Regions from separate parts of the Lysinibacillus sp. A4 genome, predicted to be linked through region 2. Evidence: riboswitches for the same ligand, from Rfam matches in the RefSeq annotation. Region 2 holds a riboswitch; the other holds the start of a gene.
The links. A riboswitch is a leader RNA that binds a small molecule or an ion and turns the genes downstream of it on or off. The one in region 2 is predicted to bind S-adenosylmethionine.
Positions count from the first base shown of each region.

Region 1: it holds a riboswitch for S-adenosylmethionine, as region 2 does, so the genes downstream of both, NY607_RS16015 (cyclase family protein) here and NY607_RS22605 (bifunctional homocysteine S-methyltransferase/methylenetetrahydrofolate reductase) in region 2, are expected to answer to the same signal.

Region 1 covers NZ_JANWTB010000007.1:201,090-204,633, forward strand. Annotated here, with positions in the region: gene NY607_RS16005 (helix-turn-helix domain-containing protein) at 1-535, shown strand, start outside; gene NY607_RS16010 (YuzC family spore coat inner layer protein) at 650-1,054, shown strand; SAM riboswitch class I at 1,136-1,241, shown strand; gene NY607_RS16015 (cyclase family protein) at 1,331-2,068, shown strand; gene NY607_RS16020 (DedA family protein) at 2,099-2,695, opposite strand; gene NY607_RS16025 (Cof-type HAD-IIB family hydrolase) at 2,757-3,530, opposite strand.
Region 2 covers NZ_JANWTB010000016.1:57,637-61,180, forward strand. Annotated here, with positions in the region: gene NY607_RS22595 (globin-coupled sensor protein) at 1-48, shown strand, start outside; gene NY607_RS22600 (protoporphyrinogen oxidase) at 289-1,683, shown strand; SAM riboswitch class I at 1,783-1,883, shown strand; gene NY607_RS22605 (bifunctional homocysteine S-methyltransferase/methylenetetrahydrofolate reductase) at 1,973-3,544, shown strand, end outside.

The DNA.
Region 1 (3,544 bases), on a different contig from region 2:
TCTTTCACACCCTGGAGAGAATTGGCAATCTACTTTATTTAAAATTGCAGATCTAACAGGAAAAACCTCCTTGATGCAAGACGTAATCCTACAATATGAAGATAAAGTACAACAAGCAAAAGGAATTCTTAGCAAATCTGTTTATGGGCAAAGTGTAGCATTTCTCCGTATTTCAGCCATTGGCATTACTCTATACGCGGGTCCTGAATGTGGCTATACGGGCCCCATTTTATATCGTGACTTAGGTTTAATGCCACATTCACTAGTATGGAGTATTCCGCACAATCAACGTAAAGCACAACTGACATTTGCTCAATTGTTGCAATTAGATGCTGATCATTTATTTATTACCTTTGATAAACAACATTCCATTTATGAAAATGAGGAACGTGCTATTTTAAAAACTCCTACTTGGAAAAACCTAGCTGCCGTTAAAAGCAACTGTGTCTATGAAGTAGACTTTTTAACATGGATGAATTATGGCATTTTATCACATAGTAAAAAAATTGATGATGTCTTAAATGTACTTGGCTAAAAGGAAGCTTACTTTAGCTTCCTTTTTAAATGATTAGGACAAACATTGCACTGCTAATAACACCGAAAGCCGTTTTGCTACATAAGATAGGATATCAGTTATAGGATAGGAGGAATGACCTTGTATTACAATCCTTATCCGTATTTTGTGCATCCCTATCATTATCCAACATCGCCTATCGCTAATCATTTTGCCATTAGACCCTTTTCGCAACATCTAGCAATGCCGACCAATAATCCTTTTCCACCTGTCGATACACACAAATTAAAAGCTTCAGCATCACGGATAAAGGCAATGATGCAGCAAGCCCAATTACTTACGGATAAAATAGATAGCTCCCAACAATTCGCACATGATTTAATGAATGCTGCTCAACTTTCAAATAAAACAGAGGTTGAAAAATTAATCACATCAACAGGCATTAAGATGAAATTTGAAACAAACTATACACCAGACAGTTTTAGAATACGTCTTATTGATAATGATTGTTGTGGAGTCACCTTAAATTTGAATTGGTGAAAATTCCTAGTGAACTTGTAAACTATAAAAAACTATGCTAAAGTGTTTGTATTGTTATTTCTGAAAATTCTTATATTACTTTTCTTATCAAGAGAGACGGAGGGATTGGCCCGATGAAGTCTCAGCAACCAGCTAACAGTATGGTGCTAATTCCAATTGGCAAAATGATCAGCCTTGAAGATGAGAAGAAGAACTACCGTTGTTGCAGCAGGAGTCCTCTTCTATTAGGGGACTCCTTTTTATTTACAACTATTTTTACAGAAAGCAGGGAAATCGATGTCTAATGAACTTTTACAAGCATTGCAATTATTAAAATCGAAACAGTGGGTTGACTTAACACATACATTCGGCCCTAATTCACCACATTTTTTTATGTTTGAGGACGCTAAATTTGAAACGTTATTTTCTCATAAGGACGGTTTCTTCGCTCAACAATTCACGTTCCCTGGTCAATATGGCACACATATCGACCCACCCATTCATTTTGTGCGAGATACTCGCTACTTAGAAGAATTAGAACTAAAAGAGCTTGTTCTTCCCCTTGTTGTTATTGATAAATCACAAGAGGCTGCGAGCAACCATGATTTTTCATTAAGTGTTGAAGATATTCTTGATTTTGAGGACAAGCATGGAGAAATTGAAGCAGGAACTTTTGTAGCATTACGCACAGATTGGAGTAAGCGCTGGCCAGATAAAGAGGCTTTCAGTAATAAGGATGCAGATGGACATAACCATATCCCTGGCTGGGGTTTAGAAGCTTTACAGTTTTTACTAAAAGAACGCAAGGTAAGCGCAATTGGTCATGAAACTTTCGATACGGACTCTGCTGCTGATTTTCGTAAAAATGGCAAGCTAGATGGCGAATATTTTGTACTTGACCAAGACACCTATCAAATTGAGCTAATGACGAATTTGGACAAGCTACCTGCGAAAGGCGCTATCATCTTCAATATCGTACCTAAGCCAGAAAAAGCATCTGGCTTCCCTGTGCGCTCATTTGCTATTTTGCCATAACTTAAAAGTCGGTATAGCGTATACCGACTTTTATGTTTGTCCATTTCTTTTTTTGAATAGAAAGTAAACAATGAGCATCCCTACAATAAATAAAAGGATAAGATAGATACTATAATGAGTCAGATAGTATCCAACAAATCGCCATTTCTCTCCAAGCATCTTTCCTAATGATATAAATGTGAACGTCCAGATAAATGCCCCTGTATAGGCAAAAAGCGCAAACTTTCTATAAGGATAATTATTAATAGCCGCAATATACGCTGTCAAATGACGTACCCCGGGGATAAAATAGCCAATTAATAATAGGGTAGGTCCTATTTTTGTAAACATCTTTTTCGTAAAGTCAATTTTTTGCTCTGTAATATGAATTTTAGGCCCATATTTCTGCAATAACGGTAAGCCAAAACGATAACCAATATAGTAACTTAAGGTAATGCCTCCAACCGCACCAATCATTGCACTGACTAAAGCAGGAATATGTTCAAGACTTTCTCGGTAAACACTATAGCCTACATAAGTTAGAAACACCTCATCAGGAAGTGGCACCCCTACAATACCTCCAATTAGAATCACGATAATTCCAAAGTATCCGTAATGTTCAATTAGAGACTGCACGTGATGTGCCATAAATCATCCCACCTAAAATTTATTAAAATCTACCTGCTATATATAGTGTAGCCTCAGCGCTCTAAATGACTTGAAGCTGACGTAAAGCAAAATTGATACCGCCATCCGTAGATGTCTTTGTAACAAAATTCGCAACACTTTTTAGAGCTTTACTACCATTTCCCATGGCAATTCCTACTCCTACATATTCCAACATGTCAATATCATTATCCCCATCCCCAAAGGCAATCGCATTCTTAGGGTCAATATTGAAATGATCAAGCACCGCTTTAATAGCTATAGACTTCGAAACATCCTGCTGTAATACATTCACAATATAAGGATGCCAACGCTGTAAAAATATATTCGAAACTTGGCTAGTATATCTTTTTTCAGCCAGCTCATCCGCATATAGACACATGAGAAAAACCTCTTCATCTACAATTTTTTCATTTATATGTGGAAAATCCCGTAAAGATAAAGTTTCTTGCATCGCTCTTAAAGCTACTGGACTTTGTATGCTATTCATGGATAGCTGCTCTGTAAAAAATGTTAGGCTATGCTGCTGTTCCTGTGCAAACGCCTGTACATTGTGGACAATTTCTTTGGCAATCGGAGTTTTATGTATGACAAGATCCTTATGTTTCACATAGGCCCCATTTGCAGTAATAAAGGTTTCAATCCCCAGCGCTTTTAACTCATAGCACATAGATAAGGGTCTTCCAGTAGCCGCTACAAGATGGATTCCTTTTTCTTGCAATAGCTGAATAGCTTGTTTTGTACTTTCTTCCACACAGCCATCCTCGTAATTAATCAATGTGCCGTCTACATCAAAAAACACGATATTATACTTCATTTTGAGCACTCCTT
Region 2 (3,544 bases):
AATTCAGCTGAAAAATTAGCGAGCTTTGCGCAAAATTTAAAAGGATAGACTACTAACATTTATATTCTATTTTTCATATTTTTAGACGTAATAAACACTATAGTACCTATTTAAATGTTTGTTGTGAAGTTATCGCTATAGAGGATCAATTTTATAGAGATTCAGAAAGTAAGAGCTATTTCACTGATGAAATAGCTCTATTTTTGCTAAATTTGTAAAGGGTTTAACGTAATTTTCAATGAAAAAAAGATTATACTGTAGAAAGAATGAATATTAGGGGCGGTTATGATGAAAACAGTTGTTGTTTTAGGCGGCGGTATTACAGGACTATGTACAATGCATTATTTGCAACGTCAAGTGAAGGAACATAATTTAGATGTTCGTCTAGTGCTTATAGAAAAAAATACATATTTAGGAGGCAAATTATATTCAGCACATGAACAAGGTTTCATCATGGAAACGGGTGCTGATTCTATTGTAGCCCGTCATCAAGGCGTTATGGAACTCGTGCAGGAGCTTGATTTTGAGGCGGAATTAGTTTACAACGAAACAGGTATTTCTTATATTTATACGAATAATGAGTTACATGCTATTCCGGCAGATTCAACTTTCGGAATACCGATGAGTGTAGCATCCTTAGAGGAAAGTACACTTATTTCCGAGCAGGGAAAAAAAGAAGCGTTGAAGGATTTAACATTGCCAAACAATGGCTTCACAAAGGAAAGTTCTATCGGTGAATTTTTAACTTACTATTTAGGAGAGGAACTGGTGAAAAACCAAATTGCACCAGTCCTTGCAGGTGTTTATTCGGGAGATTTACATCAGCTTTCTATTGGCTCTACTTTACCGTATTTAATTGATTATAAGAATGATTTTGGAAGTATTATTAAAGGCTTTGATGCGAATCGTGAGCAATTTGTTAAAGCAGCGAACAAAAAATTTATATCCTTTAAAAATGGTTTATCTTCTTTAATTAATCGACTTGAACAAACCTTATCCGATGTAGAAATTATCAAGGGTGTTACTACACTAAATGTTCAAAAACAAGATAAGAACTACACAATTTCTTTAGCTAATGGTGAAATTATTGAGTCAGATTATGTCGTTTTAGCATTACCGAATGATTCTGTCCAAAATCTGCTACAGGATGAATCTTTAAACCGCTATTTTAACCAATTTACGACAGCGTCAGCAATTACTATCTATTTAGGTTTTGATGTGCCAGACGCTAAATTGCCAGCAGATGGAACGGGCTATATTGTTTCCCATAATTCAGACGTTACTTGTAATGCAGCAACTTGGACTAGTCGTAAATGGAAGCATACATCGAAAGAAAATAAATTACTTGTGCGACTCTTTTATAAGAGCATCAATCCAGCCTATGAGCAACTACGTGCCATGACTGATGAAGAATTGGCAGCAGTTGCTTTAGAAGATGTGAGAAAGAGCCTAGGAATAGAGGAGCAGCCAACTGTTGTGAATGTAACAAAGTGGATTGATCAAATGCCTAAATATGATTTAGCGCATCGTGAAGCATTACAAGGACTACTACAAGAATTACATGAGAACTATCCTAATTTATCGATTGCAGGGTGCTCATATTTTGGCGTAGGTATTGGTGCTTGTATTCAAAACGGGAAAAAAATTGGCGAAGAGCTTGCAAATGAACTTGCCAATTTCTAAGATTTTAAGTGAAAAAAAACTTTGTTATGTGAAATAGTCTTGACTCATTCGTCAGTAAACGATATGATTCTTTTAATTATTTAAAAAATTCATACTTAATTCTTATCAAGAGAAGCAGAGGGACTGGCCCATTGAAGCTTCAGCAACCAACTTTATTGTCAGGTGCTAAATCCAGAAGACCGTTGAGTCGAAGATGAGAAGGAACAACAATGATGAATCGTTAAAGCCTTCTTTTTTTATGAAAGAAGGCTTTTTATTATATAGAGACATAGGAAGAGAGGCTAATTTTATGGGATTGCTTGAAAGGTTAAAAACGCATGTATTGACGGCAGACGGTGCAATAGGCACAGTGCTATATGGCTATGGATTGGAGTATTGCCATGAGGAAATGAATGTTCAGAGACCGGAGTTAATTGAAAAGATTCATAGAGAATATATTGCAGCTGGTGCTGACATCATTCAAACGAATACGTACGGTGCAAATGCCATTAAATTAGCTCGCTATGGATTAGAATCAAAAGTCCAACAATTTAATGAAGCTGCTATCACCATCGCAAAACGAGCAGCGGCTGATGGCGGTCAATTTGTTTTAGGAACAATTGGTGGTATTCGGGGAATTCGTAAAAGTGATGCAACCTTGGATGAAATATTAGCGACTATTGAAGAACAAGCAAGCGTCTTACTTGCAGGGAATCCAGATGGCCTTTTACTTGAAACTTATTATGATTTTGAAGAATTAACAGCAACCTTAAAGATGCTACGAGAAAAAACAAAATTGCCGATTATTGCACAAGTTTCTATGCATGAGCCCGGTGTTCTACAAAATGGGATGTCTTTAAATAATGCTCTCCATGAGCTTGAAGCCCTAGGTGCTGATATTGTTGGTGTCAATTGTCGACTAGGTCCACACCATACTATTCTAGCATTTGAAGGTGTAGAACTTCCTAATAAGGCATTTATGTCGGCCTATCCAAATGCATCACTTCTGGACTTAGAGGATGGGCGTGTCGTTTATGAATCAGAAGCTGATTATTTTGGTCGAGCGGCTGTTGAATTGCGTGATCAAGGTGTACGTTTAATAGGGGGCTGCTGTGGTACAACACCCAAACATATTGCAGCAGCAAAGAAGTATTTAGAAGAGTTATCACCGGTTCAGGAGAAGCATGCGAAACCTGAAAAGATTGAGATTGTTCGGGAAGCGGAGCCAACAAAGTATGAGCCTCTTCATGAAAAGGTTAAACGTGAACGTTCTGTCATAGTAGAGTTGGATACACCTAGACATTTAGAGATTGACGGGTTCCTTGAAGGAGCAAAGCAATTATATGATGCAGGTGCAGATGTAGTTATGATGGCAGACAATTCATTGGCCTCTCCACGTATTAGCAATATTGCAATGGGAGCATTGTTGAAGAGCACACATGGTGTACGTCCACTAACTCATATTACATGTCGCGACCGTAATTTAATTGGTCTACAATCTCATTTAATGGGGTTAAATGCTTTAGGTATTCATGATGTGTTGGCTGTTACGGGTGATCCAACGAAAGTAGGAGATTTCCCAGGTGCGACAAGTGTTTATGATGTATCTTCAATGGAGCTAATCCAATTAATTAAGCAATTAAATGGAGGGGTCTCTTTCTCAGGTAAGCCACTTCGAAAAAAAGCAAATTTTTCAGTTGCTGCTGCATTTAATCCAAACGTCCGTGTGTTAGATCGTGCTGTGACACGCTTAGAGAAGAAAATTGAGCATGGGGCAGACTACTTCATTTCTCAACCAGTATATACGAAAGAAAAAATTGTAGAGATTTATGAGGCAACAAAGCATTTACAAGCTCCAATTTACATCGGTATTATGCCTGTT